2 regions of the Lysinibacillus sp. FSL W8-0992 genome follow, and region 2 is predicted to be linked to the other one. Evidence: predicted binding sites of a transcription regulator. Region 2 holds the regulator's gene; the other holds the start of a gene.
What was found. The regulator LexA, encoded in region 2, represses DNA repair genes until DNA is damaged. The targets are predictions, from matches to a motif close to CGAACATATGTTCG.

Region 1: NSQ74_RS11560 (carbohydrate kinase) is a predicted target of LexA. The motif match lies at 2,444-2,457, and genes of this name have one in related genera.

What each region holds. Positions count from the first base shown of each region.
Region 1 is NZ_JBBOZQ010000001.1:2,313,769-2,319,559, forward strand. It holds gene NSQ74_RS11545 (adenine phosphoribosyltransferase) at 1-312, shown strand, start outside; gene NSQ74_RS11550 (MarR family winged helix-turn-helix transcriptional regulator) at 390-842, opposite strand; gene NSQ74_RS11555 (MFS transporter) at 1,032-2,288, shown strand; gene NSQ74_RS11560 (carbohydrate kinase) at 2,490-3,581, shown strand; gene NSQ74_RS11565 (pseudouridine-5'-phosphate glycosidase) at 3,585-4,499, shown strand; gene NSQ74_RS11570 (RelA/SpoT family protein) at 4,706-5,791, shown strand, end outside.
Region 2 is NZ_JBBOZQ010000001.1:3,919,783-3,925,573, forward strand. It holds gene NSQ74_RS19700 (GNAT family N-acetyltransferase) at 128-649, shown strand; gene NSQ74_RS19705 (YneB family resolvase-like protein) at 736-1,401, opposite strand; gene yneA (cell division suppressor protein YneA) at 1,398-1,712, opposite strand; gene lexA (transcriptional repressor LexA) at 1,888-2,505, shown strand; gene NSQ74_RS19720 (gamma-glutamyl-gamma-aminobutyrate hydrolase family protein) at 2,543-3,265, opposite strand; gene NSQ74_RS19725 (prepilin peptidase) at 3,278-4,030, opposite strand; gene NSQ74_RS19730 (potassium transporter) at 4,089-4,799, opposite strand; gene NSQ74_RS19735 (PilN domain-containing protein) at 4,796-5,389, opposite strand; gene pilM (type IV pilus biogenesis protein PilM) at 5,389-5,791, opposite strand, start outside.

The DNA of each region.
Region 1 (5,791 bases), 1.6 Mb from region 2:
TATGCGCTTGAAATTGGCTTTGCACCAGTTCGTAAACCAGGAAAATTGCCACGTGAAGTAATTAGTGCAGATTACGGTTTAGAATATGGTAAAGATACATTAACAATGCATAAAGATGCCATCAAACCAGGTCAAAAAGTGCTTATTTGTGACGATTTACTTGCAACTGGTGGTACAGTGGAGGCAACTGTTCGCCTAATTCAACAATTAGGTGGGGAAGTTGTTGGCTGTGCATTCCTAATTGAGCTAATCGAACTAAACGGTCGTGCAAAACTTGGCGATCTAAGCATGAAAACATTAATTCAATATTAATAAACGAAAAAGGCTGTCCCGAATATTGGGACAGCCTTTTTTTATAAAGTGCCAGGCACCCAAACAATTCTGACAAATTAGTCGTAGGATTTCACTACTTTTTGAATTTTTTTTAACGTTTCATAAAAGTCTATATATTTTTCAAGTCCAATATCCTCTATGATTTTTTCCTGTATGTCCACCCAAATTGGCTTTGCTTCATTTAACTTTTCGATTCCTATAGCCGTTAAAGAAATTATCTTTGTTCGGCCATCTTGTGTATCACGCGTAACATCCACATAGCCATTTTTCTTCAATAGATTGACATTACGGGTTATCGTTGTCTGATCAAGTAATAGAATATCACCCAATTGACTTACTGAAACTGCTTTATGATGGGCAATATTTGCTATCATCGAGTATTGAGTAACTTTTAAATGAGTGGGTTCAAGAGCTTTATCATATAGCTGCGTAACGGCCCTAGTCTTTTTTCTAAGATTCGCACAAACGCAAATTTGAGTATAGTCAATGTCTGTGTAATTTTTCTCCATAACTAGATCTCCTTTTAAGTTTTTCGTTAAACTATATTGTACCATTAAAATGGAATTATTTTCTTGACATCTAAAATAGCGAGTCATTATTATATATGTATATACATATATTTTTAGCATACCTGTTTTCTAAATTTTTTTCATATAAAAACAATCGTTTTACATTTTACTGGAAATGTAGGTGGGGTTATGAAACGTATTCATTACAGTTGGTTTATTTTAATGATAACATTTTTTTCAATTATTGTAGCAGGCATTACCTTATCCTCATCAGGTGTTTTTATTGGCCCGTTTGAACATGAATTTGGGTGGGATCGTTCGGTAATAGCAATGGCTTTTGCTATTAGTCTTTTTTTATACGGGATTTCCGGTCCGTTTATGGCGGCATTACTCGAAGTTCTGGGATTAAAGAAAATGATGCTAGCTGCTATGGCGATATTAATTATAGGCATATCGCTCACATTATTAATGCAGCAAGCATGGCAATTGATTATTATTTGGGGTTTTATTATTGGTCTAGGGGCTAGCCTCTTTTTAACCGTTTTAAGTCCTTTTGTTGCAAATCATTGGTTTGAAAAAAGAAGAGGGCTCGCTTTAGGAATATTAACTGCCAGCACGGCAACAGGACAATTAGTTCTTCTCCCGATATTAGCAATGATTATTGAAAATTCTTCATGGCGATGGGCAATTGCTTTAATAATGGTGTTAAGCTCCATTATGTTTTTCATTATTTTATTGTTTATGAAAAATAAACCGATGGACGTTGGGCTTCTTGCATATGGACTTGAAGAAGAAAAAGCGGAAAGGGTAGTAGAAAATAAGAAAAACCCGATTATTATTGCTTTTAATGGTTTATTCGTTGCAATAAAAGTGAAAGAATTTTGGCTTTTAGCAGGTAGTTTTTTTATTTGCGGATTATCAACAAGCGGGTTAATTGGTACGCATTTTGTATCGTATTGTATTAGTTTCGGTGTACCTTTAGTAACGGCTGCTTCGTTTCTATCGTTCATGGGAATATTCAATTTAGTCGGAACTACATTATCAGGCTGGTTATCTGATCGCTTCGATAATCGTTGGTTACTATTTTGGTATTATCTTTTAAGAGGTGCTTCTCTCGTTATACTGCCGTATGCCTTAATGCAAGGTTCTCTTACATTGCTCATTATTTTTACCGCGTTCTATGGATTAGATTGGATTGCAACTGTACCGCCAACTGTTAGTATTTCAAGACAAATTTTTGGCACGCAAAAAAGTGGTATTATTTATGGTTGGATTTTTGCATCCCATCAGGCAGGTGCTGCAGTAGCTGCATACGGTGGAGGTTTAATTTATAAATTTTTCAACTCGTACACATGGGCGTTTTTCTTAGCTGGTGTATTATGTGTTTTAGCTAGCTTGTTTGTTATCGTCGTGAAAAAGCAATCTCCGAATAAACTAGCACATTAAAACGAATTCTATAGTAATGAACAGAACGGATTGAATATAATGGTATAAACGACATGAAAAGTACAAATAGTATGCTAGGAAGTATTCTAGCGTGCTATTTTTTTGTTGTAAAACCTTGTAAGCATGCATAAATAAGAGAAATGTTTGACTTTGTTCAAACAAAAGTTTATGATATAAACAAATATAATAAAAGGTGATGCTATGAATGAAAGAGAACAAGCGGTACTGGCTTTAATTCGTAAAAATCCGTTTATGTCTCAGCAAGAGATGGCAGATAAGATGAATCTGTCCCGTCCAGTACTTGCAAACCTAGTGTCGAGCTTAACGAAGCAAGGGAAAATTGTTGGCCGTGCTTATATTTTACCTGAGGAAAATGAAATTATTTGTATCGGTGGAGCTAATCTCGATCGAAAATTTCATGTAAGAGGGACCGTGCAATTAGGAACTTCTAATCCTGCTAGCTCCTCATTCAGTGTAGGTGGGGTTGGTCGAAATATTGCGGAAAATTTAGGTCGACTTAATCATGAGGTGACGTTGCTCACGACAGCTGGAAAGGATGCGGATTGGCAAGTAATCCAAGAAGCATCAGAATCATTTATGAATTTACGCTATGTCGAGCAGTTACCAGATGCTTCAACTGGTTCTTATACTGCGATTATGGACGAGCAAGGTGAACTTGCATTAGCTGTTGCAAACATGGAAGTTTATGATTTATTATTGCCAAGTTTATTGAAGAAATATGAGCCAATGCTAATGAATGCAGGCTGCTTTATTATGGATTTAAACTGCCCGAAAGAAACGGTAGCTTACATCCAACAAGTAGCGATTGCGCGAGCTATTCCGTTTGTCATTGTACCGGTATCTTCGCCAAAAATGAATCGATTACCAGATACATTGCAAGGGGTTACATGGTTTATTTGTAACACAGATGAAGCAGAAACAATCGTTGGTCATAAAATTGAAAACGATGCAAACTATGAAAAAGCTATTCAAAAGCTTCTTCAATTAGGTGCCGAGCATGTCATTATTACTGCAGGTAGCAAAGGTGTCTATGCTGCATCTGCAACTAGTACACCAAGTCATTTTGCTGCTAAGGAAATCACTAAAATTGAAGATGTAACTGGCGCGGGTGATGCTTTTGTAAGTGCTGTCATCCATAGTTGGTTAAGGGGACAATCCTTTGAGGTTTGCATTGATGCAGGCTTAACGAATGCTAAAAATACACTTGCATCCCCGTACACAGTAAGACCTGAATTATCAGAAGAATTGTTAAAAAGTGAAATGGAGGAATAACACATGAAAGAATTCATCGTATTATCAGAAGAAGTAAAAGCTGGACAAGCAAAAGGACTACCAATTGTTGCATTAGAGTCAACAATCATCTCACATGGTATGCCATATCCTCAAAACGTACAAACAGCACGTGAAGTAGAGCAAATTATTCGTGACAACGGTGCGGTACCTGCAACGATTGCGCTAATTGACGGTAAAATTAAAATCGGTTTATCTGACGAAGAACTTGAAATGTTTGGGAATGCACAAGGTGTTGCTAAAACTTCTCGCCGTGACCTAGGCTATTTATTAGCTACGAAAAAATTAGGCGCGACAACAGTTGCTGCAACAATGATTTGTGCTGAGCTTGCCGGCATTGAAATTTTCGTTACAGGTGGTATCGGTGGTGTGCACCGCGGTGCTGAAACAACAATGGATATTTCAGCTGACTTAGAAGAATTAGCACAAACAAATGTAGCTGTAATTTGTGCAGGTGCTAAATCTATTTTAGATATCGGTTTAACACTAGAATATCTTGAAACAAAAGGTGTACCTGTTGTAGGTTATGGCACTCCAGAGCTTCCTGCATTCTACACACGCCAAAGTGGATTTGATGTAAACTTTAAGCTTGATACACCAGAAGAAGTAGCAGCAATGTTACGTGCTAAATGGGATTTAGGCTTACGAGGTGGAGCGGTTATTGCAAACCCTATTCCAGAAGCAGAGGCACTTGAGCATGAATTCATCACTAGCATTATCGAAAAAGCGTTACAAGAAGCCGAAGAAAATGGTATTCAAGGTAAAAATGTAACACCATTCTTACTTGGCAAAGTAAAAGAATTAACTGAAGGTAAGAGCCTTGATGCAAACATCGCATTAGTGAAAAACAATGCAGTAGTTGGTGCGAAAATTGCTGTTGCCTACAACAAAGCAAACTAACTAGTAAATTATAGACTCTTTGCGAAGCTCACTTGCCTCGTAAAGGGTCTTTTTATCTATATTAATGTATTTTTTATCCATTAATACAAAGTGTTCACGATATTATCTAAACTATATGACACAGTCCCTTTACAATCGACCTCTATTTTTTATACAATTAAGTTTATATCTAATCTGAAAAATTTGACGAGCAAGGTGGACATGTTATGGCGAAAGAGCAAATTTTGACTCCTGAGGACGTTTTTGATTTAGTCAAATCCTACATGAATGAGGAAAATGTCGCATTCGTGAAAAAAGCATATGAATTGGCAAGAGATGCGCATATTGAGCAATTCCGTAGCTCTGGTGAACCGTATATTATTCACCCAGTGCAAGTTGCCGGTATTTTAGCTGAATTACAAATGGATCCAGAAACTGTGGCAGCAGGCTTTTTACACGATGTTGTTGAAGATACTGAATTTACACGAGATGATTTAGTCCGTGAATTTGGCGAGGAAGTTGCGGTACTTGTTGACGGAGTAACGAAGCTTGGGAAAATAAAATATTTATCGAAAGAAGCACAACAGGCGGAGAATCACCGCAAAATGTTTGTAGCAATGGCTCAAGATATTCGCGTCATCTTGATTAAGCTTGCTGACCGTCTGCATAATATGCGCACGTTAAAGCATTTACCTGCTGAAAAACAACGTCGTATTTCGAAAGAAACGCTTGAAATTTTTGCACCACTTGCACATCGTCTAGGGATTTCGACAGTAAAATGGGAGCTGGAGGATACTGCACTTCGATATTTGAATCCACAGCAATATTATCGTATTGTCAGTCTGATGAAGAAGAAACGAGATGAACGTGAGGCTTATTTAGACAATGTCATGGGGGAAATGAAATCTCAACTTTCTGATGTCGAAATTGATGCGGATGTTTATGGTCGTCCAAAGCATATTTACAGCATTTATCGTAAAATGGTGCTACAAAAAAAGCAATTTAATGAAATTTATGATTTATTAGCGATTCGTGTACTTGTTGATAGCATAAAAGATTGCTATGCAGTGTTAGGAATAGTCCATACTTTATGGAAACCGATGCCTGGACGTTTTAAAGATTATATTGCAATGCCAAAGCAAAACTTATATCAATCATTGCATACGACCGTTATTGGGCCTTATGGCGACCCACTAGAAGTTCAAATCCGTACAAAAGAAATGCATAAAATTGCAGAGTACGGGATCGCAGCTCACTGGGCATATAAAGAAGGTAAAAAGATTGATATTGAAAAACAAAATGTCGATCAAAAA
Region 2 (5,791 bases):
CCCTTAAAATGCAGTTATACCAACCCTTAAAAACACTTCTTAGCCATAATTTACATGACTTCCAGATGTTAGTCGTGTATAACTAATTATACAAGGAAAAAATTTATACTTTATTGGAGGAAATAAGGTGAACATCACAACACAACGATTACATATCCGAAAATTTGAAGCACAAGATTTGCAAGCTGTTTATAGTTATATGTCTGATAAATCGGTGATGCACTATATGCCAGAAGGTGTTTTAACTGTAGAACAGGTACAAAAATTTATAACAGATAATAGCGGTGAGCAAGCACAACATTTTGCTATTGTTTTACATGATCAGCAACAAGTCATTGGTCATCTAGTTTTCCATCCCTACTTTGGCGAACATACATATGAAATTGGATGGGTGTTGAATCCTGCATATTATCGTCAAGGTTATGCTTCAGAAGCAGCGCACGCCCTATTGGATTACGGGTTTACGAAAATGAAGCTTCATAGAATTATCGCTACATGCCAGCCTGAAAATATTGCCTCCTACCGAGTGATGGAAAAAATCGGTATGCAACGTGAAGGATTTTTTAAAAAATGCATTCCGTATGGTGACGGTTGGTGGGATGAATACTATTACGCTATTTTGCAGGAAGAATGGGTAGCTATAATATGAAATTAATCTTGCCCTCCTACCTACTTGGACAGTTTATTTTCCAATCAGGAGTGTTTTTAAACATGAAAAAAGATTAGCAGGGCAAATTAATTGCCCGCTAACCTTTCTTGATGTTCTTGATAACGCCTATGTACGGTTGCCTTACTTACATCGAAGCCAAGACCTCTTAGTGTCGTAGCAATTTCCTCATAGGTAAAGCCCCGATTTCGTAGCTTCACAATTTCTTCTATAGGCACTTCCTTACGCTCCTGACCATTTGGATTACCACGATTGGAAAGGTTATGTTCAGGACGATAGCCATTTTCTACTGCACGGCGCATACCACGACGAATTTTCGCATTATGGATTTTACGTTGATATTCCTCAACAATAGCTAAAATTTCGAGCAACATCGTATCCATCTCATTCAATTGTACAGGCCCTGCATCACGCATGGAAAAAACATCTGTTTCCGTTTTTTGCAATAAATGAAGTACAGCCATTCGTGCATTACCACGCCCTAAACGCGTTTCATCTTGCACAAATAATGCGTGTATCTCTTTTTCTTTAATATAATCGAGCATTTCAAGTAATCCTTCGCGCTCAACATCATAACCACTATGCTTATCCAAAAAAACATTTTTCACATCGTAGTTTTGTTCCTTAGCATAACGAAGTAATTCTTCTTGTTGACGCTCCAATGAAGAACTTTGTGTCTCTTTTTCGGTGCTCACACGGCAGTAAATTACAGCCGTTCTTTGTTTATTCATCATCTTTCACTTCTCGCAATTTCAATTGAATTGGTGGGTGTCTGATTGTCACCCACTACTGGTATAACGAGTGATTTTCCAGCAACTATTTTTACGCTATGTAATTCGTTCTCGGCTTTCACAAGTTTTATCCAGTCGTCCATACCCATTTTACCACGGTATTGCTCAGCTAACGACCATAAGCTATCGCCATGTTCGATATAAATTTCAGTGTAAGTAATGTCTCCAGGATCAGTTATAACAAGATAACCTGCAAATAGTAAAAATGCGCCTAATAAAATTGAAATATGTGTATTTTTTTTAAACCAATTCATTCATCATATCCCCTTTTAAGAATGTTTGTTCGGAATGTATGTTCTTATGATAAAGCGAACAGACGTTTTTGTCAAACACTTTTCGAACCTATGTTTGCATAAGTGTTCGCATTCTGCTATACTATCTAGTAAGAAGATAGTAAGAAGAATGATATAAAAAAAGAGGTGAGCAATCATGAAAAAAGTTTCGAAAAGACAAGAGGATATACTAGCGTTTATCAAAGAAGAAGTACGTGCAAAAGGGTATCCGCCATCTGTACGTGAGATTGGGGAAGCAGTTGGACTTGCATCAAGCTCAACGGTTCATGGACATTTAGCTCGTTTAGAGCAAAAAGGCTTTATTCGACGAGACCCTACTAAGCCACGTGCCATTGAAATTTTAGAGCCAGAAGATTCAATTCAAAAGCAAAGCGTCATCCATGTACCGCTTGTTGGTAAGGTAACAGCTGGATCACCGATTACTGCCATCGAAAATATCGACGAATATTTCCCATTACCTGATATTTACGGTACAAGTGAAGATCAACTATTTATGTTAGAAATCATGGGTGAATCGATGATTGAGGCGGGTATTTTTGATGGCGATTTAGTCATCGTGAAGCAAAAAGCAACAGCAGATAACGGTGATATTGTCGTTGCAATGACAGAAGAAGATGAAGCAACAGTTAAACGCTTCTTCAAAGAAAAAAATCATTTCCGCTTACAGCCAGAAAACGCTACAATGGAACCGATTATTGTAGACCAAGTTTCAATTTTAGGACAAGTAGTCGGCTTATATCGCCGTGTACACTAATGCATTCTCATACTTAGCAAACAAAAAAGAGAAGCACTCATGCTTCTCTTTTATATTTTAAGCTCTCCTCAGTAAAGGCTGTAAAAAGCTTCTGTGCAGCTAAATCCCCTACAACTGCTTGTTCTTCTGGGTGCCACTGCACTGCTAAACAAAACGGATAGTCTTCGTGCACGAACGCTTCAACTAGACCATCACTCGATTTCGCTGCAACGATTAGCTTCTCTGCTAATACATTTACAGCTTGATGGTGAAATGAATTCACAGCAATTTTTTCTTCCTCGATAATTGATTTTAACAACGTATCTGGCGTAATTTGTACATAATGTGTAGCAACACCCCGAGCTGCTTGTTGAGTATGCTTTAACAGCTTACTACTATGATATTCGCTATCAATATCTTGGTATAAAGTTCCACCTAACGCAACATTAAGTATTTGCATGCCACGGCAAATCCCCAAAATTGGCATTTTCCTTGTAAAAGCCGCATGAATTAAGGCAAGTTCCACCTTATCTCGTTCTGGATGTATTTGTCCTAGCTTCGGTAGAGGCTCCGCTCCAAATTCAAATGGATGCACATCATGACCACCAGATAATAATAAACCGTCCGTCAACGATAAAATTTGTGCTACATCTTCCTCTACCCCTAGTGGAATAATAAGTGGAATGCCACCAGCCTCAATGACACTTTTACTATAGGCTACATTCAATCTTGACGATAAATCGTCTTCCGCAAATGCTGTAATACCAATAATCGGTTTCATCCATATACCCCCTTACCATAATCCTACATACCAATCAATGATGACATCCCCATAGAAATACACGATAATTGCAGCTAAAGCAATGGATGGTCCAAAAGGAATCGGCGTTTTTCGACCTTGTTGCCGTACTTTGAGCACGATTATCCCGACAATCATACCAATTACCGCCGCTACAAATAATGTCAATAATGTATTTATTGTACCAAGTACAAGTCCAAGTAAAAAGAATAATTTAATATCGCCACCGCCCATACCACCACGTGATACAACAGCGATACAATATAATATGCCAAAGCCAACGACGGCACCTACGATACTATCCCACCAAGGCGTTAATGGCGATAGCATACGTCCAATAGCTAATAACGGTAAAAAAAACAAAAGCACTTTATCAGGAATAAGCATATATGCAAAGTCCGATACGACAAGGATTACTAATAATGAAATCAATAGTATCGCTACGATAAACTCTTCGCTAAAGCCCAATTGCCAATATGAAAAGGCGAATAATACGCCTGTTAACAACTCCATTAGTGGATAAATCCACGAAATTTTTTGTCCACAGCTACGACATTTACCTGCTAAAAAAATATAGGATAAAACGGGCACTAAATCAATTGCTGTTAATTGTCTTTGACAGCTCGTACAATGAGAAGGCGGCTTAACAATTGACTCCTTTAGCGGCACACGTAAGCCTACAACATTAAAAAACGATCCAAAAACTAGTCCAAATACAAATACTAGTATTGTATAAGCCATTTCCATTTTTATTGCCTCCTAAACTAACATAGCGCCCATACTTTGGAGTATGCGCGCCTTTACATCATTGTTCTCCCTCATAATAGAAGGTTGTTACCTGAATGGTAGCTTTAATGGATGAATCTGCATCCTCCTCGAATACGGCCTCTTCCCCAGTTAATGTAATATCTAATGTGTCGATTTTCATCACACGTTCAATTTTTTCAATTTCCTTTAAAAATTCAAGCATTGCCTTCGTATCTATAGCAACAACATCAATACTAAACGTCACTAATTTCAATTCTACTGGTAATGATTCTTTAGCAATAGTAGACGTTGGTAATGCATTATCCCCTTCTTCACTATCTGCTTGCTCGCTATTTTCAGTAGGTTGTTGTGCTGTGACCGCTTGCTCCTCATTTGCTGGCGAGTTTGGGTCAATAATCGAAGAGTCCATCACGAGTGAATCATAATTATTAAATTCTACAGCTTCAACCCGAGTTCCTGTGACTGCTTCTATTTCTTCGATATTTCGAATAACGCCTTCAATGGCACGTGTTTGAGGCACTTTTTTTCGCAAAGATAGCATACTTACACCATGTGATTGCTGTACCGTATCTAATGCAGTAATTTGCTCTTGAATTGATGCAATTTCTTGTTGAAGTGCACTAACGTCTCGTTCCTTCGCTTCTACCTCTTCCAATTTAGGGGTTAATAAGTAGTAATAGAGTGCAAATAACAATGCTGCGACTAATGCGGTAAGCAGAAGAATCGCTGAGTTTTTGCTGCTTGTCATGATTCTCTACCTCCAGCCAAATAAATAAAATCAATTGCCAACGTAATGGTTACCGAATAACGTGGTAATTCTTGATATTTATCCTTCAAATTTACTTCGCTCTGCTCCCCAATCGATAACTCAAAATTTTCAATTGTTCCAACTTGAATATCAGTGAAATAAGGGCTTACGTTTAATTGATCAAGATAGTTTGAAATAGCTGACATCGTTTCAAAATCAGCGGTAATTTCTATAGTTGTTTCACCAAATTTATAATTCCGTAAATACGTCTGCTCTGGCAATAATGCTTGCGTCTCATCTATTAATGGTGTCACAGGGTAAGCTACATGATTGACAAATTGAACCGATTGCTCAAGTGACCCTGCATTCATATTTCGTATACCATCTAATTCTATTTGTAGCTGCTCTTGCTGGGACGTCAACTCTATTTCCTGTGCATTTAATTTCGTAATCTCGCCTCTTGCCTGGAAGTATTGGATTATCATGAATGCTAAAACGATACCAACGAGTACAATAATGAATATATATAAGAGTATTGGTGCTGATTTCTGTTTTTCTAAATTCGGTAAGAGGTTAATTTCAGGTACCATCAGTGTACCTCCTTCAAAGCCAGCCCTATTAGACTCGCAAACTTCTCAGAAAATTGAGGGAATAATTTTTGTACCATAGCATCATTTAACACCGTAATGGGCGTCGTGAAATTATTACTTAGAAACTCAGTAATCGTAGGCAATAAAGGATTATCACCTAAAAGGAAAATATCATCTACACTTTTCTCACCTTTATGTAACGAGAATTTAAAAAAGTTCATAATACGATCAATTTCAAGAATTTGATCCGTTAGTGTCAATTGATAATTATCTTGATCATCTATTAAATGGAAAGAGTAATTAAACTCCTCCTGCTCTTTTGGTTGCCATTTTGCTAAGTTTGTTTCAAACGATTGATAGCGTAAAAACTCTAGTTGACCGTACGAATAAATACTAATCGAC